3 regions of the Oceaniserpentilla sp. 4NH20-0058 genome follow, and region 3 is predicted to be linked to each of the others. Evidence: predicted binding sites of a transcription regulator. Region 3 holds the regulator's gene; each other region holds the start of a gene.
The links. The regulator FNR, encoded in region 3, switches genes on or off when oxygen is low (the NO sensors DNR and NnrR bind a similar motif). The targets are predictions, from matches to a motif close to TTGATNTANATCAA.
Positions count from the first base shown of each region.

Region 1: the regulator FNR is predicted to act here: its motif matches at 6,447-6,460, upstream of ABWV45_RS07760 (HP1242/YdcH family protein).
Region 2: the regulator FNR is predicted to act here: its motif matches at 4,271-4,284, upstream of clpB (ATP-dependent chaperone ClpB).

Region 1 is NZ_BAABWE010000004.1:243,521-251,197, reverse strand. Features, by position in the region: gene serB (phosphoserine phosphatase SerB) at 1-522, opposite strand, end outside; gene ABWV45_RS07785 (hypothetical protein) at 546-716, opposite strand; gene ABWV45_RS07780 (hypothetical protein) at 905-2,275, shown strand; gene ABWV45_RS07775 (extracellular solute-binding protein) at 2,353-3,351, shown strand; gene ABWV45_RS07770 (ABC transporter permease) at 3,426-5,057, shown strand; gene ABWV45_RS07765 (ABC transporter ATP-binding protein) at 5,054-6,067, shown strand; gene ABWV45_RS07760 (HP1242/YdcH family protein) at 6,132-6,377, opposite strand; gene ABWV45_RS07755 (TonB-dependent receptor) at 6,486-7,677, opposite strand, start outside.
Region 2 is NZ_BAABWE010000001.1:51,363-59,039, forward strand. Features, by position in the region: gene ABWV45_RS00230 (ethanolamine ammonia-lyase subunit EutB) at 1-490, shown strand, start outside; gene eutC (ethanolamine ammonia-lyase subunit EutC) at 502-1,332, shown strand; gene ABWV45_RS00240 (YceI family protein) at 1,410-1,988, shown strand; gene ABWV45_RS00245 (acyl-CoA thioesterase) at 2,023-2,466, opposite strand; gene ABWV45_RS00250 (substrate-binding periplasmic protein) at 2,521-3,291, opposite strand; gene ABWV45_RS00255 (DMT family transporter) at 3,359-4,213, opposite strand; gene clpB (ATP-dependent chaperone ClpB) at 4,358-6,979, shown strand; gene ABWV45_RS00265 (EAL and HDOD domain-containing protein) at 7,079-7,677, opposite strand, start outside.
Region 3 is NZ_BAABWE010000001.1:481,889-489,565, reverse strand. Features, by position in the region: gene ttcA (tRNA 2-thiocytidine(32) synthetase TtcA) at 1-88, opposite strand, end outside; gene ABWV45_RS02245 (hypothetical protein) at 177-677, opposite strand; gene fnr (fumarate/nitrate reduction transcriptional regulator Fnr) at 809-1,594, opposite strand; gene ABWV45_RS02235 (sulfite exporter TauE/SafE family protein) at 1,689-2,357, opposite strand; gene ccoS (cbb3-type cytochrome oxidase assembly protein CcoS) at 2,361-2,561, opposite strand; gene ABWV45_RS02225 (heavy metal translocating P-type ATPase) at 2,573-4,960, opposite strand; gene ABWV45_RS02220 (FixH family protein) at 4,963-5,445, opposite strand; gene ccoG (cytochrome c oxidase accessory protein CcoG) at 5,542-6,966, opposite strand; gene ccoP (cytochrome-c oxidase, cbb3-type subunit III) at 7,192-7,677, opposite strand, start outside.

The DNA of each region.
Region 1 (7,677 bases), on a different contig from region 3:
TAGATCACTGGAGATCTGTAAAAACTCAGCGCGCATCGCGGCTTGATCAACATATCCACGTACTGAGAATTCAACACTGGCCTTATTGGCCCCTTGGCTGTCGTCCTCAAGTGCTATACGGCCAGATAAACGTGAAATGTTATCGATATTTAACTCATAGCGGGCCACTACTTCGGTAACACGAGCTATGTGTTCAGCGGTCAGCTTGCGTGCTAGTAACGTGATGATGTGCCTTGGTTTGCCTTGAGCAGCAACCCAATTGTTGTATTTTTCGGTTGAAACTGGGGTAAAACGCACCGACATACCCAATTCATAGCTGCGAAACAACACATCTTTTAATACGGGGGCCGATTCTGAACTACTGGGTAGCTCAGCGAGAATGCCCAATGAAAGGTTGTCGTGGATTTCTGCTTGGCCAATATCCAATATATTTACGCCATATTGGGCCAAAATCTCCATAATACTGGCGGTTACACCAGGCTTATCTTCACCACTGACTTTAATCAGAACAACTTCTTTCACTTGGGCACCTTGTCTTAAAATGATTACAGCTGGTTAGCGTGGGCTTTTAGCTCAGCAACCGCTGCACGTAGCTCTTCGACTAGGTCTACGGTTTCATGGTTAGAAAGTGCGCGAGCACGGTCTTTAGACATGGTGAATAGTCCTTTTTCTAATAGGGCTACTTTCTCTTCTAAAAGCTTTTTAGTATCGCTCATGGTGTCCACCTAAGGTTGGTTTAAGGCAAGCTGCCAACTTAAAAAGGCCGCTATGATAAACTATTTGTGCCCCATGCGTGAGGGCCGATATCAATTTTTGTTTTTTTAACTATAGATAAGCCAAGCGGTAGGCGCACTGTGCAATAACCGATATTATTGGGGCTTATTTTGTAACTGATCCATCTGCCATGACATTATTAGAAAAAAACTGGCCTTTAAGTGTTCGTGCTCTATTCATTTGCCTTTTACTTGCCCTATTTGCCAGTTTAATTATTGGTCTACCTATTACCCGCTCGGCGGTTGAACACTTAGAGCAGCAACAATCTCAACTGCGACAAACCCTAACAAAGCAAGTTAGCTTGCAGTCTGCCGAAGCCATTTTCAGCCAAGATTTACTCAGCCTAAATGTGATTCTGGCGGCAATCACCGAAGACAGGAGCGTACATTACGCGGCTGTTTATAACTTAAACAATGAGCTCATGGCCGAGCAGGGCAGCACCAATGACACTCAAAGCCAGCCTATTAGTATTCAACACCAAAACGAAGTAATTGGCTTATTAGAGATTCAATTAGATGATACGACTATTGCTCAGCGCACATGGCAGCTTTATGGATTATGGATCGTCGTTAGCTTATTTTTTGTCATATTAAGCAGCTTAATTGGTTGGTTAATTGGTCGTACCCTTGGTCGCAAGCTTCAAGTTAGCCAATATGAGCTAGAACACCTTGGTGCCATTAAACAAATCACCGAGCATCAATCTGGTGAATTTAACGACCTATCAAAAGCGCTAAAAAAACTGCACGACACCACCACTTTGCAGAAGGTTACTCATCATGCACTCTCCCGTTATATGCAACCTCAGCTCACCCCTAGCTGGCAACACAGACAACTGGTAATTGAAACCGATTACACCCAAGGGGCGGTATTATTTTTTAAACTGGCCAACCTTGATCAAGCCCAACAAGAACTGGATAAAACTGAATTAGCCAGCTTATTAGAACACCATTACTCCGTTATTCAGCAAGCGGCCAAGCTTTACAATGGTTGCGTTACACACTATGAGCACAATGGCATCATGGTCTTGTTTGATCAGGAGCAAAACGACGACAAACATAGCTTTCACGGTATTTGCACGGGTTTACTGGTTTTAGGCTTATTGAAACAACTTAATGAAGATAGAAGCAAACAAGGGCTACACAACGTAGACTTCCAACTGGCACTGCACTGCGGCGATATATTAACTCGACGCTTCCCTAATACCGCTCAAGTAGATACCAAACCTTGGCTAGCCATGAATAACGACAAAGAAGCCTGCCACGGCGCAGCTTTGTTATGCGAGCAAAGTGAAGCCAATGCTCTGCTGGTGAGTAAGTCCGCCATTGAAAGCGGCCAGTTGGCAGGGCAACTTAGTATGCAGAAACATCATAACCTCATTCAACTTAATGGCTCTGAGCCTGTAGTGAGCTACTGGATAGAGGCTTTTATACCAAATTATCAAGCTTTGATTGAGCGACAAGTTGAGCACCTTGCGCACAACTATCCAAAGCAAATTAGGTAAAGTTTATGAAGTCTATTTGGATCTGGCCCTTCCTATGTTAGAATAATAAGCATTCTCATTAAAAGGATGCTGCATAAATGCGCCCATTTTTACTCGTCTTTGGTTTAATACTTACCATTAATAGTTCGTTTGCTGACACGGTTAATATTTATTCTTTTCGCCAACCCTTTTTAATCGAACCTATTCTTGAACAATTCACTAAAGAAACGGGTATTAAAACCAAAGTCGTATTTGCTAAAAAAGGCCTGATCCAGCGCTTGCAACGTGAAGGAAAATTAAGCCCAGCCGACGTGGTACTAACCTCTAATTTTGCAAAATTATTAGAAGTAAAAGAGTCTGGCTTAAGCCAACCCTTTGATGACAAAGTGATTAACCAACGAATTCCTGCTCAATTTCGCGACAGCGAACAACACTGGGTAGCACTGACCAAACGGGTGCGCAATGTGTATTCCTCTAAAGACCGCATCGGCAACATAAATATTAATTACGAGGACTTAGCCGATGCAAAATACAAAGGCCGCATTTGTACGCGCTCTGGTAAGCACCCTTACAACTTGGGTTTAATTGCTTCATTAATTGTTCATAACGGCGAAGTCGCTACTGAAAAGTGGCTGCATGATGTAAAAGCTAATCTCGCGCGTAAACCTCAAGGCAGTGACCGCGGACAAGTAAAAGCGATTAAAGAAGGTTTATGTGATCTATCACTGGGGAACAGCTACTACTTTGGCAAAATGCTACAAGACGAAGAGCAAATTCATTGGGCGAATGCGGTTAAGTTGAACTTCCCTAACCAAAATAATCGTGGCTCACACATTAATGTTAGTGGCGCTGCTATCACTAAATATGCCCCTCATAAGGCTCAAGCTCAAGCCCTATTAGAGTATTTAAGCTCAGATGCTGCTCAGTCTTTATATGCCGATTTAAACATGGAATACCCAGTTAAACCCGCAGTAGCACCATCTAAGCTAGTTCAAAGCTGGGGCGACTTTAAAGCAGATGACATTCCATTAGAACAAGTAGCAGCCAAGCGCAAAGCAGCCCTGCGCCTTGTAGATAAGGTCCAGTTTGACCTTTAAAACAGCTCACATCTGCACAATCAATTGTGCAGATGTTTTTTTATCTTTAAGTTCATTGCTTTATAATCGCCGCCATGGCCCAATCTAAAAAATTATTACCTTGCCTGACCCTCGGCATTTCACTGGTATTATTTACCCCAATTATCGCTCTGGTTTATCAGGGCTTTTTCAGTTCTGATGAAAACGATCATACGTTTAGCAATATATTAGATACGGTTGTTTGGCAGTACCTCTACAACAGTTTTACTGTAGTGTCGTTAACATTAATTTTTGCCTGCCTATTTGCCATTGCTCCTGCTTGGTGGTGTGCCCGTTATGAATTCAAAGGCCGCCGTTTTTTACAATGGGCCATGGTTTTCCCGCTGGCTATTCCTGCTTACATCAGTGCTTATATTTATACAAAGACTTTAGATTACGCAGGCCCAATACAGTCCACTTTACGGGACTGGTTTGACTGGCAAAGCCCTGATGACTATTGGTTTTTCGATATTCGATCATTAGCTGGTGCCAGCCTAATGCTGGCACTTGCACTATATCCTTATATTTATTTATTGCTGCGCTTTGGATTTGCCAAACAAAGTGACCACCTCGACCATGCTGCCCGTTTATTAGGTGCCAACTCTAAACAAGTATTTTTTAACATACGTCTTCCCATGGCACGCCCTGCTCTAGCGGTTGGCTGTACATTGGTGGCCATGGAAACCTTAGCCGACTTTGGTACCGTTCATTTATTTTCAATCAGCACGTTAACCACGGCCATTTATGATAGCTGGCTGGTCTATGGCAGCTTGTCCGGCGCAGCAAAGTTATCTTGTTTACTCTTAGCGTTTATTTTAGGTTTGAGTTTTTTAGAGCGTCAGCAGCGTAAAACCCAAAAACAATTTGAACCCAGAGGCCAGCAACCACTGCAACGCTTGCCGGTTACTCGGACTAAGAATATGAGTATATGGCTAGTATGTATGAGTATTCTAGCACTGGGGTTTGTGATTCCGGTTTTACACCTTGTGGATTATGCCTTCACTTACTTCAAGCAAAATTGGCAGGCTGATTTATTCAGCCACAGCCAAAATACCTTTGTATTGGCCGCTTTAGCGGCGCTAATTTGCATGGTGGTTGCATTACTGCTTAACGCCCAACTTAGGTTTACGACGTCTAAACTTAATCAAGTTGCCATCAGTTTAGGGTCTTTAGGATATGCCATTCCAGGAACCGTACTGGCCATTGCTATTTTAATCCCTCTTGGAGCGTTGGATTTAGGGCTACATGAGTTAATGACATGGGCAGGACAAGACAGCCTAGGTTTATTGTTCTCAGGTAGTGGCTTTGCTTTATTATTAGCATTTATGATCCGTTTTATTGCCATTGCCAATGGCAGCCTGCATAGCAGTTATCAACAAATCAGTCCCAATTTAGATTTAGCCGCCAGCACACTAGGCAAGCGTAAATTTGAAGTGTTCCGCTGGATACACGTTCCATTAATTCGCCCTATGGCGATCGCCGCTTTTTTATTAGTGTTTATTGAATGTGTGAAAGAATTACCTGCCGCATTGTTATTACGTCCATTTGATTTTGAAACCCTATCGACTTATGTGTATCAACACGCCAGTGACGATCAACTTGAACACGCGGCACTCGCCTCATTATTAATTATTGTTGTTAGCTTGTTACCCATTGCCTTGTTAAGTCGCACCCAGAGGATGCCATGAGTTCACCTGCATTAAATATTGAAGACTTAAGCGTATACCTACAAGGTAAAATCATTCTCAAGGATTTTACCCTCTGCCTCAATCAAGGCGAAATTCTGTGTTTGTTGGGTCCAAGTGGTTGCGGTAAAACGACAGCATTAAAAGCATTGGCTGGACTATTAGAGGCCAAACACGGCACCATACATTTATTTGACCAAGTGCTAAAACATAACCGTTTTGAGCTGCCACCGGAACAGCGTGACATTGGTTTTATATTCCAGGATTACGCCCTGTTCCCTCATATGAGCGTGGCGGATAATATTGGTTTTTCGCTCAAGTCTTTAAACAAAGAAGCGAGAAACACAACTATTCAACAAAACTTGGATCTAGTGAATTTAAGCCATCTAGGAGAACGCTTTCCTCATGAGTTAAGCGGTGGCCAGCAACAACGAACCGCTGTGGCTCGCGCATTAGCCAAACGGCCAAAATTACTCTTAATGGATGAGCCTTTCTCAAATATCGATAGCCAGATTAAATACAAGCTAATGGCCGAACTAAGAGAGATTCTCAAGCAATCGCAAATCACCTGTATTTTTGTCACTCACAGCAAGCAAGAAGCGTTTCATTTTGCGGATAAAACGGCCATCTTAAATAACGGTAAAATTGAGCAAGTGGATAACACCCAAGTTATATTTGAGCGCCCTAAAAACACATTTGTTGCTCAATTTATGGAGGCTGGAAATTTAATCGAAAGCAAGCACATTCCTGCTGCATTATTTTTACAGCCGATTAAGAATGAAGCATCCGATGATTGGTTATTATTACAAGAAAATGGCTTTAAATTAGTTGATGAGTCAGTAGGTGTTAAAGGCTTGGTTATAGACAGTGTGTATATAGGTCACAGATACAGAAACCACATTCAATGCGATGGCTTTAAGTTGTGGTTAGAAACCTTGCAAGCGCTGAACACTGACGAACATATTAACATTCAATATCAATTGACACCGTTAGTGCTTGCCAATAACGCGTAAATCAGAAGCAGGCTCGATTCTTATTTTTATTTTTTGAGCCTGAATCATTTACTACAAAACCGTATTAGCCAGATAGAGCATTAAGCATTCCAAGCATTTCATCTTTAAGATGCAAACGTTGCAGTTTCAAACCATCAAGATATTGGTCTGATGTGTTCTCCACCCCTTGCTCTATACGATGAATATCTTTATCTAAGTCATGATATTCATTAAATAAACGGTGGAAATGCATGTTGTTGATTTTTAAGTCGTGGATTAGTTCTTTATGCTCTGGAAGCTCATTGGCTAAACTGTGATTTTCAATTGGCATTTTTGTAACCCTCTGTTATGAGTTTTAAAACCTTATGTCTTCATTCTAAAACTCATATCAAGCTAGCTCTTGATTTGCATCAAGAAAGCCGTAAATGGGGTAAGCTATTTAAAAAGAATAATTGGCCCCTATAGTGATATTTCTTCCTATAATTGGACTATATTCCTTTAAGTAACTTACATGGTTACGACCAAATTGATCAGTTATATTGTAAGCTTTTAAATACAGTTTCACGGATTCATGGTCATCTAAACTGAATTCGTAAGACCCATAAGCATTCACAACATAATAATCTGCACTGCTACTTTCATTCTCCGCCACATCCGACTGTTGCGCATAGTATTTTACATCCGCCGATACTTGCCAGTGGGTTTGAACAAACTTAAAGCCAGTACTACTGGTGAATGGCGGAATACGTGGCAGGTTTTTATTAACCCCTTCTTTAAGTCGTGCTTGCACAACATCCCCACGTACAAACCACTTCCAATCGTCTGTTAGTTCATGATCGAATTGCCATTCGGCACCAGTAAACCGTGCATCTCGCTGTTCATGTCGGTACACAGGATCACCATGATTTGGGTCTACTAAGTTTTTAAGCTCATTATAAATATAACCATCGAAGTCATAATAATAAACCGCACCTTGCAGCTGGTAGTGCTCCCCTTGTTGTATCCACGTTACATCCACACTGTATGCTGTTTCTAAGTCCAGATCCCCGTTATCCAATTGAAAACTGAACGTAGCATGATGATCACCATTCCAATACAACTCATCTGCACTGGGTGCTCTTTGTGAGCGAGAAACACTCACCCCTAGTTTGTCTTTATCAAAACGCCACGTCATAGCGGCACTTAACGAAGCGGAGTTAAATTGTTTGTCATCATAATAACTGGCGGTTTGACGGTAAGATGTACGAATGGATGTAGGGTCCGCTTCAATAGTACGCTGATCGATACGGGCCCCTAACTCTAAAATGCCCAAGGCCCAGTCACGCTCCATTACCCAAAACATGCCTAAATCTTGAGTCTGGGTTAGTGGCATTGGCGTATCATGGGCAAACAAGTAACCTCCGTTCAAGCCATTGGTTAAGTTTACTCCTTGGGCACCGTCCCAACTTACCTGACTGTAATCCGGAATGGCTGTGCAGCCTCCATGGTCGTGACACACTTGCAAGTCCTGCCATGCCCAATGCACACCAAAACTGGCTTGCCACAAGCCCAAATTAGGCATACTAAGTGTGGTTTTGAATTCGCTCGCTGTTTTGTTAAACAAACCCACAGCGATGTCACCCAAGTACTCC
Region 2 (7,677 bases), 430 kb from region 3:
TAATGCTCATCATGGGTTGGACCAGCAAACCTGTGAGGCGCGAGCCTATGGGGTTGCGCGACATTTTGATCCTTTGTTAGTGAATACCGTAGTGGGTTTTATAGGTCCTGAATATCTATACGATGGAAAGCAAATTATAAGAGCGGGTTTAGAAGATCATTTTTGTGGTAAGTTGTTAGGTTTACCTATGGGCTGTGACGTGTGTTACACCAATCATGCTGAGGCAGATCAGAATGATATGGATGCATTATTAACCTTACTGGCTAATGCTGGGTGTAATTTTATAATGGGAATCCCCGGTTCTGATGACATTATGCTGAACTACCAAACCACGTCTTTTCATGATGCTTTGTATGTTCGCCAGTTATTGGGTTTTAAAGCAGCACCTGAATTTAATCAGTGGCTTGTTCAAATGGGAATTGTTGATTCAAATTTTCAGTTAACTGGTTTAATGCCTAATGAGCTTCAGCAGGCGCTTAATCGATTATGAAGGATTGCTGAATGAAATCATTGAGTACTTCTAATGTTAATAGTAACCAGTGGGGTAAACTAAGGCAGTTTACCTCTGCGCGAATTGCTTTGGGTCGTGCTGGGAGTTCATTGCCAACTCATGAATTACTTAAATTTCAGTTGGAGCATGCACAAGCAAGAGATGCGGTGCACTTGTCTTTAGATACACATAAGACATACCGTGATTTGAGAGAAAATCTGCTTACTTATAACCATAATTTGTTTATGGTAGAACCGGCTTTGCTTGTTCAATCAAAAGCGGTTGATAGACAGCAGTACTTGCAAAGGCCGGATTTAGGTCGTGTACTTAATGAAAGTAGCGAGACACAGCTTAAACGAAATAGTGGCTATTATGATTTAGCTATTTGTGTGGTTGACGGTTTGTCATCGTTGGCGGTGACGGCAAATGTTGGTGCTTTCTTGGAATCACTGCTTCCAAAAATTTCCCATTTGAATTTGGCGCCTTTGGTGGTGGCTAAGCAAGGGCGAGTAGCATTAGGTGACCATATAGCTCAATCTTTAGGCGCAAAGTCAGTTTTGCTGTTGATTGGTGAGAGGCCAGGGCTTTTAAGTCCAGATAGTCTTGGTGTGTATTTAACCTATGGGCCGTTTGTCGGGACAAATGATGCTATGCGAAACTGTATTTCAAATATTCGTATTGGCGGTTTAACTTATTCTGATGCTGCAATAAAAGCGCAATACCTGATCAATGAGTCAATTAGGCTGGGATTTAGTGGGGTTGACTTGAAAGAACGAGTTGCAGGTGAGGAGAGCATGCTATGTGAAAGTGTGAACTTCTTAATAAACGTAGAACCAACGTAATTAATTTGTGAATGTTCAGTATGTGATAGGATATAATTGAATATCACAGTAATACAAAAATAACTTAAGGGGGTAAAATGAAACTAATCTCTATTTTAACAATGGCAGCTTTATTAGCGTCACCAGCGGCATTTGCTAATTGGGTGCTAAGTAAGGATGAATCTAAAATTACATTTAGCTCTACTAAAAAAGAAAATGTAGTCGAAGTTCACACATTTGAAGAATTTGCAGGTCAAGTATTAAAGGATGGTCGTGCGACGATTGATATTAATTTAGCTAGCGCACAAACAAACATAGAGATACGTAATGAACGCCTTGATACTCTATTATTTGATGTGAGTAAGTTTTCAGGGGCACGTGTTAAGGGTAATGTTGATGTCGCTAAAACAAATGCCCTAGCTGTAGGTCAGTCTTATACTGAAACTTTAAAACTTACCTTACATTTACACGGTATACATAAAGAAGTATCGATTAATGTTAAGGTTACGAAAAAATCAGCGAATAAAGTACAAGTGTTAAGCGTGGAACCTTTGCTCATCAAAGCGGGTGATTATGGCTTGGCTGAGGGTGTAGAAGCACTTCGTAAAGTGGCTAATCTCTCATCAATAAGTTTAGATGTCCCTGTTACTTTTGATTTGTTGTTTACGAAAAAATAGCACTTAGATTTAAAAGGGGGCTGTTAGCCCCTTTTTAATGGTGTCTACTATTTAAAGTATCATTGAAGTTTCTTCTAATATTATTCGGTATTTCTGTACTTTTACCTGATTTATAGTCATAAAAAACAATCAGCCCTTCACCAGTTGAAACAATAGTATTTTGTAGTTCGCTGAATACAGCATATTCCATTGTAAATTTTTTTGCCCCAATTTCCTTGATTCTTGTACCGATTAATATTTTATCTGGAAAGCTTAAGGGGGCTTTAAACTGACATTGGATGCTAGCCATGATTGGTCCGATTTGTGTGGCATTCATATTTGAAATAACCGAGGTGACTTCAAAAAGCGCCATTCTTACACCTTCAAAATACCTAAAATACACAGTGTTATTAACATGCTTGAAGGCATCCATGTCCCCCCAGATGACATCTTGTTTGATATGGAAAGGGTAGATTTGCTTAAAGTTATCTTTATCCATGGTGAATTCCTTTGTTTATTTGATTCTTAAGGATCTGTAGATAAAAGACAATGGTTATTTTAGAGGGGATAATCCGTATTTGTTTAGCAGTGAATTTAATGAACCATCGTTTAATACTTTCATTAATAGACGATTAATGGCCTCTGTTGTTATTAAATTGTTGTTTCTCATTATAATTTTGTGTTGGTAGGTTTGATCAAATTTATTTGAGATGAGCAGTTTTAATGCTAATTCTGGATTATTTTTTATTTTCTGTTGTATGTATGAATACGTCAATATGCCGATATCTGATTTACCAGAGATTACTTGACTAATAACGGTTTGAGGAGAATTGACGAAACGTATGTTAAAGGATTTCTTTAGGTGCTGTATATCAGTTTCATGATTGGCGAATCCGTAGTGGTAACCTAAAATTCCCACTAGCTGTTTATCCCCTAGATCATCAAAATATGTCTGGTTTCTATTGTTATGAAGGTTTGCAATAAATACCTCGCCACCAGATAGAAAAACCATACTTTCATTTAAATCGTATTTTTGCCAACTCCAGTTTTTATTTTCGAAGAAGAGAACATCAAATAAACCACGCTCAAAATCACGATAGCGACGTTTAGGGGAGGTTAATATGAATTCAAAATTGTACTCAGATTGAGTATTGTTAAAAAGCTCAATTAAATCGAGTGTTAAGCCGCTTACTGATGCGTTATTTACTTGTACAAATGGCGGGAATAGATACCCGCCAACATTAATAGTCGTAGGTGTAGCTTGGGCTAAGGTGGCGTATAGATAGACGAAGCTAAAAATAGCTAATTTGCGTATATTTAGCATAAAATTTTTTACTAGCATGATGATTAAATCTAGCACTTATAATTTAAACAGCTAGTTTCATTGTGATTCAGTTTGTTTGCTTTTTACCACTCGCATTCCAAATTCCTGCGGTGACTATTAATGCACTGCCAATTATGGTGGTTAAAACTAGGGTTTCCCCCCAAAATACCCAGCCAAGTACGGCACCATAAATCACTGAGCTATAAACATAAGGCCCTATTTGGCCCGGATTGGCGATGCGATACGCCCGAGTAAGGGCTAATTGCCCACAAGTGGCGACAAGACCCATTAATACTATCCAAGGTAGTAATTCTAAACTGGGAAGGTATGGGCTCCAAATAAGTGGTATAGCAGACAACACTGTACTAATGACGCCAAAATAGAACACTATTCTCACGCTGGATTCAGTCATACTCATACGACGAATAGACACCTTTGCGGTACTGGCAAGTGCTGCAGAAAGTAAGCCTATTAGGGCAATAGGGGTGAACTCTTCCGTACCGGGCCTAAGAATAAACATGACACCTATAAAACCGATGGCTATAGCCCACCCAGTTTTAGGTTTAATGGTCTCGGCAAGCCATATGGCGGCTACAATTGGCATGAAAAATGGGCTCGTTAGCTTAACAAGAAAAGCCTCTGCTAGCGGCATATTAGCGATGACATAGAAGAACCCGTACATTGCCGTGAGACCAACACCAGCACGAACTAAATGCAAATGCATAACTTTCGTTTTAAGTTGCGAGACACCGCTATGCAGAATGATAGGTACAAGCATGATTAAACCAAAAAGGTTTCGGTAAAATACAATGTGCTCAGTGGGCATATCGTTGCTTAGATATTTAATGATCGCCCCCATAATAGAGAGTAACCCTTCACCTAAAAGTATAAGCAGGGCACCTTGAATCACATTGTTTGGCATATTCTGGTAGTTCGAAAGATCATGAAAGGCCAGCTATTATACAGAAACTAACTTATTTTGATGTAGGTCAAGGGTTGGCCACTTGAAAAAGACAATGCCGCCACCATTACTAATGCAAGCATAATATGTAAGAGGATTTCATAAATGCGAATGGATAAATTTACTAGTAGCTTGCAGCAAGCATTGTCTGATGCCCAATCTTTGGCTTTGGGCCACGACCATAATCAAATTGATACTCTGCATTTATTGTTGGCACTCCTAGATCAAACCCCAGGCGGAATTCGCCCATTACTCCAAGGTATGAATGTTCAGGTTAATCAATTAAAAAGTAAACTTAATGAAAAGCTAGAAAGCTTAGCCAAGGTGACTTCTCCTGATGGTAATTTAAGTTTATCACCTGAGTTGGGTCGCATATTAAATTTGACAGATCGTTTATCGCAAAAGCGAGGCGATCAATATATTTCGAGCGAACTTGTATTACTGGCAGCCCTAGAAGATAAAGGCGAAGCTGGAAAAGTATTAGCAGATTGTAAATTAGATAAAGAAAAAATCGAGCGAGCTATTGATACTGTTCGCCAAGGTGAATCTGTTGATGACCCAAATGCAGAAGATAACCGCGAAGCACTTAATAAATTTACAGTGGACTTAACGGCGCGTGCTGCTGAAGGGAAGCTAGACCCTGTCATTGGTCGTGATGATGAAATTCGTCGCACAATTCAAGTACTTCAACGCCGGACCAAAAACAACCCTGTCTTAATAGGGTCGCCAGGTGTTGGTAAAACGGCCATTATTGAAGGTTTGGCTCAACGTATTGTAAACGGGGAGGTGCCAGAGGGGTTGCGCAATAAACAAATCCTATCATTAGATATGGGTTCACTTCTGGCTGGTGCAAAATTCCGTGGTGATTTTGAAGAGCGTTTAAAAAATGTATTAAAAGAAGTCAGTAAACAAGAAGGTAATATTATTTTGTTTATTGATGAGATTCACACAATGGTTGGTGCTGGTAAAACGGACGGTGCATTGGATGCAGGCAACATGCTAAAACCTGCATTGAGTCGTGGCGAATTACATTGTGTAGGTGCAACTACTTTAGACGAATATCGAGAGTATATTGAAAAAGATGCGGCACTTGAACGACGTTTTCAAAAGGTGCTTGTAGATGAGCCAAATGAAGAAGATACCATTGCTATATTACGTGGATTAAAAGAACGTTATGAAATTCATCATGGGGTGCAAATTTTAGATGGTGCCATAATCGCAGCGGCTAAATTATCAAATCGATATATTACAGATAGACAATTGCCAGACAAAGCAATTGATTTAATTGATGAGGCCGCTTCAATTATTCGTATGGAAATCGATAGTAAACCAGAAGACATGGATCGTTTAGAACGTCGCTTAATTCAATTGAAAATTGAGCGAGAAGCATTAAATAAAGAAAATGATGCGGGTTCCATAAAACGTTTAAGTGAAATTAACCAAGAAATTAACCGCCTAGGTCATGAATATGTTGACCTTGAAGAGGTGTGGAAAAAAGAAAAGCTTATATTAGAAGGTTCAAAGCAAGCCAAAGAACAGCTCGAAGAGGCAAAAGTTGAAATGGAACAAGCGCGTAGGGCTGGTGACTTACAGCGAATGTCAGAGCTGCAATACGGAAAAATCCCCGAGTTAGAAAAACAAATTGACTCAGCGGAAGAGGTCGCTAAAGGCAGTAGTGAATTCAAGCTACTTCGAAATAGAGTTACCGATGAAGAGATTGCTGAAGTAGTATCGAAATGGACTGGAGTTCCAGTTTCGAAAATGCTTGAAGGGGAACGTGAAAAATTATTACGCATGGAAGACGAACTACATAAGCATGTTGTAGGTCAGCACGATGCTATTCAAGCAGTATCGAATGCAGTGCGTCGTAGTCGAGCCGGATTAAGTGACCCACGTCGACCAAATGGTAGCTTCTTATTCTTAGGCCCTACTGGTGTGGGTAAAACTGAATTATGTAAAGCATTAGCTAACTTCATGTTTGATTCTCAAGATGCCATGATTCGAGTGGATATGTCAGAATTTATGGAGAAGCACAGTGTTGCCCGATTAATTGGTGCGCCTCCTGGTTATGTAGGCTATGAAGAGGGTGGATACTTAACCGAGCATGTTCGTCGTAAACCTTATAGTGTTATTTTATTGGATGAGGTGGAAAAAGCACATCCAGATGTATTTAATATCTTGTTGCAAGTTCTTGACGATGGCCAACTAACCGATGGACAAGGTCGTACTGTCGATTTTAAAAATACAGTGCTGGTTATGACTTCAAATCTTGGCAGTGATGTGATTCAAACATTAAGTCAAAATAATGAAGGTAAAGAACAATCAGAAGGTGAATATGAAGACATGAAGTCAGCGGTTATGGAGATTGTAGGAGGGCACTTTAGACCTGAATTTATTAACCGTATAGATGAAGTGGTTGTATTTCATCCGCTTATGCGTGATCAAATTCGAGGTATTGCTGATATTCAATTGGATCAGTTACGCAAGCGACTAAAAGAGCGTGAGCTAACAATGGAGTTGTCAGATGATGCAATAGATCGTTTAGTGGCCCAAGGTTTTGATCCAGTATATGGTGCTCGACCTCTACGCCGTAGTATTCAACGCTTTATAGAAAATCCACTTGCTCAGGATATTCTTTCGGGTAAATTTATAAGTGGGGATAATATCCAAGTGAATATTGATGGAGATGCATTCTCCTTTGAGGCTAAACAGGCTGTTACTCAATAATGAAGTTTAAGTCTTATTTGATTGAGATTTAGCTGTTTCTGTACATCTTGTATGTAAAAGCATTAATGTTGCGTACTTGATGTATGGGTTAACAGTATTCTATTTTAGTTCAATACTTTGGGCATCACTTTCTACTATACAGTCTTTGTACAATTGATTGATATCAGTAATACAAAGATTGTACTTTTCTAATTCTATTATTTTAAGTTCATCTAATTTCCCTGTTTGAAAACACTTGGCACTATGTAATGCTAAGCCTAACTTACCTTGTTCGTTTGTAATTGCTTTTATCATGGAGTCTGGGAGGTTTAGACTTTTTATAATACCGAGTAAAGGGCGATCAAAATAAGCATCTAATAGTGAGAATAAACCAACGGTATAATAATCGAATACTGAATGCTCTCCGAGCTTCTCACCAAGCCGCCTGCAAATTACAGCACGTTCTAAGCTGGCTTGATGTAAGGCTACGGGTTTGTCTTCTAAATTGCCAAGAGCTATTAATGTCACCCAACTTCTTAATTGCTTTAGCCCTAAAAGGGTAATGGCTTGTTGTAATGATGTGCAAGTTTGCATTCGTGTAAATGCGGCAGAATTGACCAGCTTTAAAAGTTTATAGCTAATCTGAGGGTCTTGATTGATGGTTTCAGCAAGGTTAGATGCGTTGATGTTTTGATTTTGAATATCTTTTAGAAGTTTAA
Region 3 (7,677 bases):
GGCGTTTTTGCAACTTATTAAATTCGTTCTTTTGTTTTTTTTCTTCGACTGATTGGGCAGACGCAGAGGCGTCAACGAACTGGACCATTATTAAACCTAGCTAAGGGGTATTCTGGCGCGGATTTTAGCCTAAATGAAACCAATTTGCCCATGATATAGGGTTATAAAGCCTAAGCTTAATAAGCAAAGGCCGAAAGAGCAGGTGGATTGTGAATAGCATTGTAACGACTAATGTAGTCTTCTAGCGGGCCTTGGGGGCGGCTATGGAAGTGCTTGCGCCAGTATTTAGCCATAGCAGGTAAGTCAGAAGCTTCTGGCAGTGTGGCGTCTTTACGGGCGTAAATCAGCCAAGCAATGGCGGTGGCATAGCGCAAATTAGTGGTTAATTCTGTATGAGGGTCTTTTAAAAACTCATGCTGACTCGCCAGTCCACGTACTTTGCTGGCGAGGTCTGGCTTGGTCGCTAAGTAGTTATCCCACAGTAACTGATGGGTTCTAGGGTTGATGTGATATACCCCAAGCCCTTTTCCTTGTTGTTGGTTTAATTCATAGCCCAAGCCCGACTCTACAGCGGCGGTACCTAATAATAAGGTTTCTGCTGACAGCGAATATTGCTCTAAATATTGTAAGGTGGGGCGAATCACCAAGTGCCGAAGATCATTTGGGCACAGTCCCATGGTGGTGTCCTTGCATCTAGCGTGTTTGTATTTCTAGGCCAATCCTGAGAAAGATAGTTATACATTAGATGCAATTAGACAAAATGCAAAAAAAATACTTGCATTTTGTCTTTTTCTTTTATTTCAAGGGGTTAGTTTGATTGCTTGGGGTGCAGTTGGCAATCGGATTGGTCGCTAACAGTGCCGGCCAATGTATTGAGTTCATCCAAATTCAATAATGTGACTTCTTTGCTTTCTGTTTTGATGAATCCTTTCTTTTGAAAGCGGGTAAATATACGGCTCACCGTTTCAACGGCAAGACCTAAGTAGTTGCTAATGTCCACGCGTGACATGGCTAAGCGGAAGGTACTGGCTGAAAAGCCTCGACGCTCAAAACGGCTACTAATATCTAATAAGAAGTAAGCCATGCGCTCATCGGCTGTTTTTTTAGAAAGCTGTAACATCATTTGTTGGTCTTGACGAATTTCTCCACCCATATTGCGCATTATTTGTTTGCGAAGACCCGGAATCTCGTCACATAGGGTTTCTAGTTTTTCTAGGGGCAGTTCGCATACGGTAGTGGTTTCTAGTGCTTTAGCAGAAAGTGGGTATACGTCTTCGCTGTAACCAGATAAACCAACCAATTCACTGGCTAAATGAAAGCCAGTAATTTGTTCTTCACCACTTGGTGCAACTGTGAAGCTTTTGATGGTTCCTGTACGAATGGCATAGATAGCTTTAAATGGGTCACCTTGTTTAAACAGCAGCTCACCTTTTTGAATAGGGCGGCCACGTTTGATCATTTTATCAAGGGAGTCTAAATCGCCTTTCTCTAGGGCAATCGGGAGACATAGCGAGCTTAGACTACAGGTGCTGCAGTGGGTCTCATTCGGCTTGCTGGTGGCCAAAAAATGTACTGTTTGGTTGTCCTTAGACATCTCGCTCTCCTAATGACCTGTGTGTTGCGATGGAGTGACAGGTGACTAACAAGTCGGGAATACTCGTCAATAGTATGATTTATGTCAAGGCTTGTCAGTGGTTAATTTGAAGGATAGGGGCTACAAGCGTCCAAATACCAAAGCCAATGATACCTAGGCCTACAAAAGCTTTTACAAATACATTTTGTTTAAAGCGATTAATTTGGCCAGTGAAGGCGGCTAAACTTAATAATGCAGGCATATTTCCAAGGCCAAATGCTACCATTAAGCTTGCGCTATGAAGAGGATTGGCCGCCACTAAAGCCCAGCTTAAGGTGCTATAAACGAGTCCGCACGGCAGCAATCCCCATATGAGACCAAGTGCGATAGCTTGTTTTATATTGCTAATAGGGATGAGTGAACGGCTGAGGGGTTGAATACGCTTCCACAAACCAGAGCCAGCTTTCTCTAGCCATAGTAGTGCTTTGCTTGAGCCTAAAATATAAATGCCCATTAAAATCAGCAATACACCGGAAATTCCTCTTAATACTTGTCCTGCATAATCGTGGGTTTGTGACAGCCAAAGCCCCGCAAAGCCTGCTAACAAACCGATTAGGCCATACATACTAATGCGACCAAGGTGATAACTTAGCTGCAACTTTATGCTTTGTTGACCTGTATTAACCGATAGTGCACCGACAATACCTCCGCACATGCCCATGCAGTGTAAACTGCCAAATATACCTAGCAGGAAAGCAGTTAAATAAGAAAGCGGCTCAAGCATGGTTTAGTTATCTTGCTTTGAATCTTTGGTTGATTCAGCAGTATCTTCTTTTTTCGCTTCAGGAGTATCTTCCTCAAATAGAATGCGGTGGGCTGGACTATCTAGATCATCAAATTGTCCGCCTTTGTTTGCCCAAAAAAAGATGGCCACACCGCTGGCTATAAACAAGAGCGTAACGGGAACGGTGATAAATATGATTTCCATATGAGTCTCGGTTATTTAGGTAAGGTGTTTAAGCGAAGGGCATTAAACACCACGACTAATGAGCTGGTGGACATGCCAATGGCTGCAATGTAGGGCGGAATAATCCCCAATGCGGCTAATGGCAAAATACTACTATTGTACAGCAACGCCCAGAGTAAATTTTGCTTAATTATGCGCTGGGTTTTATGAGCTTGTTTGATTAACTGGCTGATGCGTTTTAGCTGGTTATTAACCAGAATCACATCCGCGTGGGTTTTGGCCAAGTCACTGGCACTGCCAATGGCAATAGAAATGGGTGCTTGGGCCAGTACCGGTACATCATTAATACCATCACCAATCATAATGGTTACATCACTAGGATCTTGTTTGGCCAAATAGGCTAATTTACCTTGGGGACTGACACCTGATTGAAAACGATCAATCTTCAACTGGTGCGCAATATCTTGTACGTGTCGGCTTTGATCACCACTTAAAAGCTCACATTCAAGTGACAGTTGTTTTAATTCTTGAATGGCTTCATAAGCGTGCGGACGAATTTCATCACTGAGTAAAAACCAAGCCAGTAGGTGTGTGTCGTTTGCAAGTGCGACCCAATGGCCATCATTCGGTGGCGTAGCATCAAGGCCCACAAATTGAGCTGTGCCGATTTTATAGGGGATTTGTTCAATAATACCGCTGATACCTTCCCCTGGGTGATTCATTACATCGGATGCAGGTAATATCTGGTCGTGTTGAAAGGCGCTGGCAATGGGGTGCTGGCTGTGTCGCTCAAGGCTGGCCGCTATTTGAAGCGGGTTTATTTGGCAGTGGTTTAATTCAATGTTTTTTTCGATGGTGAGCTGGCCTAAAGTTAGCGTACCTGTTTTATCGAATAAAATACGACGACTTTTTCGTAAGGTTTCCAGTACATGGCCACGGGTAATCAGCACGCCGTTTCTGCGAAGGGCTGCCGTTGCTGCGGTTAATGCAGTAGGTGTGGCCAGTGATAGCGCGCAAGGGCATGTGGCTACTAATACGCTAAGGGTAATCCAAAATGCACGATCACTGTCGATGAAATACCAGCTAGTAAATACGATGGCTGATGTTAGTAATACACCTGCTACAAAGTATTGTGCAAGTTGGTCGGCCAGTTGTGCAATTTTAGGTTTATCTTGGGTGGCTCTGTCTAATAGGGCCATGATAGTTGAGATTTGTGTGTCTTTACCTAATGCGTGTACTTTCACATCTATGGGGTTGTCTACGTTTAAACTACCAGCAATAACCCCGTCATTTGTTGCTTTATTTACGGGAATAAACTCACCAGTAATAATGGATTCATCTACTGAGCTTTTACCCGAAACAATCACTCCATCGGCTGGAATGGTGCCACCGGATACCACACGAATGACATCCCCTATGGCAATTTGAGTAACAGGTAGTAAGGCTTCGTCGCCGTTTTCAAGGATTTTTAATGTGGCTCGAGGCATCAAATTATGTAATTGATTGCCAGCTTCTCCATTGCGCAGACGTGTTCTGGTTTCTAAATAACGGCCCACCAATAAGAAAAAGGTAAACATACAGACACTGTCGTAGTAAACCTCTTGGCCATGGGTAAAGGTTGAATAGACACTGGCAAGGTAAGCGCCGCCAATTGCAATTGAAACAGGCACATCCATGGTGAGATGCTTAGATTTTATATCACGCCAAAAGGCTTTGAAAAAAGGTTTTGCACTGTATAACACAACGGGGGTCGTGATGATTAACCCTGCAAATCGAAAGTAGGTTTCGTATTGCAGAAGTATGCCGCTCCATTCACCAACGTATAAGGGAACGGCAAACATCATTGCCTGCATAGTACCTAATGCGGCTAAAACCAAGCGTTGAATGGATTGCTTCTGCTCTTTTTGTAATTGCTGAGAGGCCGCGTCAGGGGTATAAGGTTGTGCTTTGAACCCAAGACTGTAAATACGGGAAATAACATGGCTTAGCGGTGTAGTGTCTTGCTGCCATTGTAGGTAAAGCTTGTGCTCTGTGAGGTTTAAACGTACCGACTTAACGCCTTCGAAGTCTGCTAATTGCTTTTCAATTAGCCAAGCGCAAGCTGCACAGGTAATGCCCTCAATGATTAAAATGGTTTCGTAGGCGCCATTTATTTGAGAGCTAATGTCAGCTAGAACATCTGGATTATCAAATAGGGTTAGCTCTTGTTTGACGGTTTGGGGTAGGGTATCTAATGTGAAATCGGGGGTTTGATTGGTATCACTTCGAAACTGATAAAAGGACTCGCCGCCATGTTGTACAATAGCATTGGCCACCGCTTGGCAACCAATACAGCACATGTCTCGTTGTTCGCCTAACACTAAGGCGGTTAACTCGACACCTTTTTCAATAGGCTGTCCACAGTGGTAACAATCACCCATGTTTAGATTGCCGTCAACACGCCGTTTTTCACCCAGATATCTTTACGTACACGCCATTCTTGTTCTGGGCATTCCACTAACAAGTAATAACGGCCGTCTTCGATATCATCAATAAATCCAATGAAGCGTTTAGCTTCTTTTAGTTGCAAATGCGAGGCACGATCTTTTTCTGGAATAGTCGGGTGACCTAGGGATACTTTCAAAGTAGATGGCGGATTTTTACGTGAGTTTAGTATATTAAGGGTAAGGTTATTGCCCTCAATTAATAGATTTAAGCGAACATCTAAAGCATCCGCTTGTTTATCCCACTGCAGTTCAGAGTTATACGCTAAGCCATCTTTGTAGTAGTTGTCTCTTACTAGTGAATCTTGGTTTACGACCGCTGTGGTAATAAAGAAAATACCCACAATGACAGATGATAAAGGGAAGCCAATTAGCATCCACACGTAGGGTTCTTTATACCAAGGTTTTTGTGTGTCAGTCATGAATCAATACTGCGTAATAAAAATAGAGCGCCAGTGTATCACTACAGTGGCGCTGAACAAATTGATAGGTGCTTTAAGAATGGTAAAGTTATCTTTTTAGCGACCAGCTGGGCCAATAAAGCGACTTTCTTCGCTGACTTCTAGTCCGTCATCTCTCGTAGCAATGAAAATAATATCTGTTCTAGACTGTTTTAAGTCCCACGGTATCGCTCTTAAATTTAGCGGTAAAGAGCGCACTTCGCCCGGCATGAGGTGAACGGTGGTTTTACCGCTCAACTCACCACCTTCTAAACCTTCTACGCGAACAGTAAATGTGTGCTCTTCATTAGACATGTTAATGACTTTAGCAAAATAGCTATTTTGCAGGCGGCCATCACTGCTGGTGGTATATAAAGATCCACGGTCACGAGCCACATCAATCTCAGCGGGCTCTCGGTCAAAAATGGTATAAACAAAAATACCCATCATAACGATTAACGCCATGGCGTAACCTACCAGTTTGGGGCGAATGATATGTACTTTATTGCCTTTTAAAGCATGTTCATTGGTGTAACGAATTAATCCTTTTGGATAATTCATTTTGTCCATGATTTCATCACAGGCATCCACGCATAGTGCACAACTAATACACTGATATTGCAAACCATCACGTATATCAATGCCTACAGGACAAACCTGTACACACAAGCTGCAATCGACGCAATCCCCAATGTTTTGTTCAACAGGGTCAACACCCTTTTTACGTGTTCCTCGACCTGAACCGCGTTCTCCGCGACGTTCATCGTAAGAAACGATCAATGTATCTTGGTCGAACATAACCGCTTGGAAGCGGGCGTAGGGGCACATATGGGTGCACACCATTTCACGTAACCAGCCAGCATTGCCGTAAGTGGCTAACGTGAAAAATAACAACCAAAAACTGGCCCAGTGGTTTTCAATACTAAAGGTCATAATATCTGGCAGTAATTCACGAATAGGGTAGAAATACCCCACAAATGCGACTGCGGTTGCTAGTGATATTACGATCCAAATAGAGTGCTTAACGGCTTTCTTTAAAACTTTGGATTGAGTCAAAGGGGCTTTATCAAGCTTCATACGCTGATTTCGATTGCCTTCGATTTTCTCTTCCACCCACATGAAAATAAACGTCCAAACGGTTTGTGGGCAGGTGTAACCACACCAAATACGACCAGCTAATGTGGTAATGGTAAATAAGCCAAAGGCACAAATAATTAACAGCCAAGATAATAAAATGAAGTCTTGTGGCCAAAAGGTTAGGCCCCAGATATGAAACTGGCGGCTAGGTAAGTCGAACCAAACTGCTTGCATGCCGCCAATATTGATCCAAGGCGTCACAAAATAAGCAATCATCAATCCCCAAAGGGAAAAGGTACGAATTTTATTAAAAAGCCCATTGATCGCGCGCACATAAAGCTTGCCGTTTACTTTGGCAGAAACGCCTTCGTACTTTTCGTGAATATTGACAGGGGTAACGTCTTTAACGGGTATTTCATCACTCATACTGACCACCTTGTTTTTAAGAAGCGTCACGCATAGAAGATCAATGTTAATTGTAGTCTATGAGGCTTATTGAATGATGGCAGGGCACACCATTACTTTGTTATTAGGGCCAACACGTGTTACTTAAGTGTAAATTTGTCTTAAGTCTAAAACATTAGCAGCTTCTAATAAACACAAAAAAAGCGGCATATAGCCGCTTTCTTCGTATTAGTTGAGATAGCTCAATTATTCTTGGTTTTGAGACAAGGAATAAACGTAAGCAGACACAACATGTACTTTATCTTCACCTAGAATGTCTTTCCACGCAGGCATTACGCCGGCACGGCCGTGACGAATGGTGAAGTCAATTTTCGCTTCACTGCCGCCGTATAACCAAATGTTATCGGTTAGGTTTGGCGCACCAACAGCTTGAAGGCCTTTACCGTCCGCACCGTGACAAGCGGTACATGCTTGAGCGAATAGGGTTTTACCTTTCGCAGCATCACCAGAGCCTTCACGACCAGATAGTGACAACACATGGGCCACAATATCAGTACGCTCAGTATCAGTCATATTAGGCTTTAGGCCATTTGCAGGCATGGCACCGTTACGACCATTTAAAATTGAATGCTTGATAGCAGCAGGGGTACCGCCGAATAACCAATCGTTATCAGTTAAGTTCGGGAAGCCTTCAGAGCCAGAAGCGGTAGGGCCGTGACACACTGAGCAGTT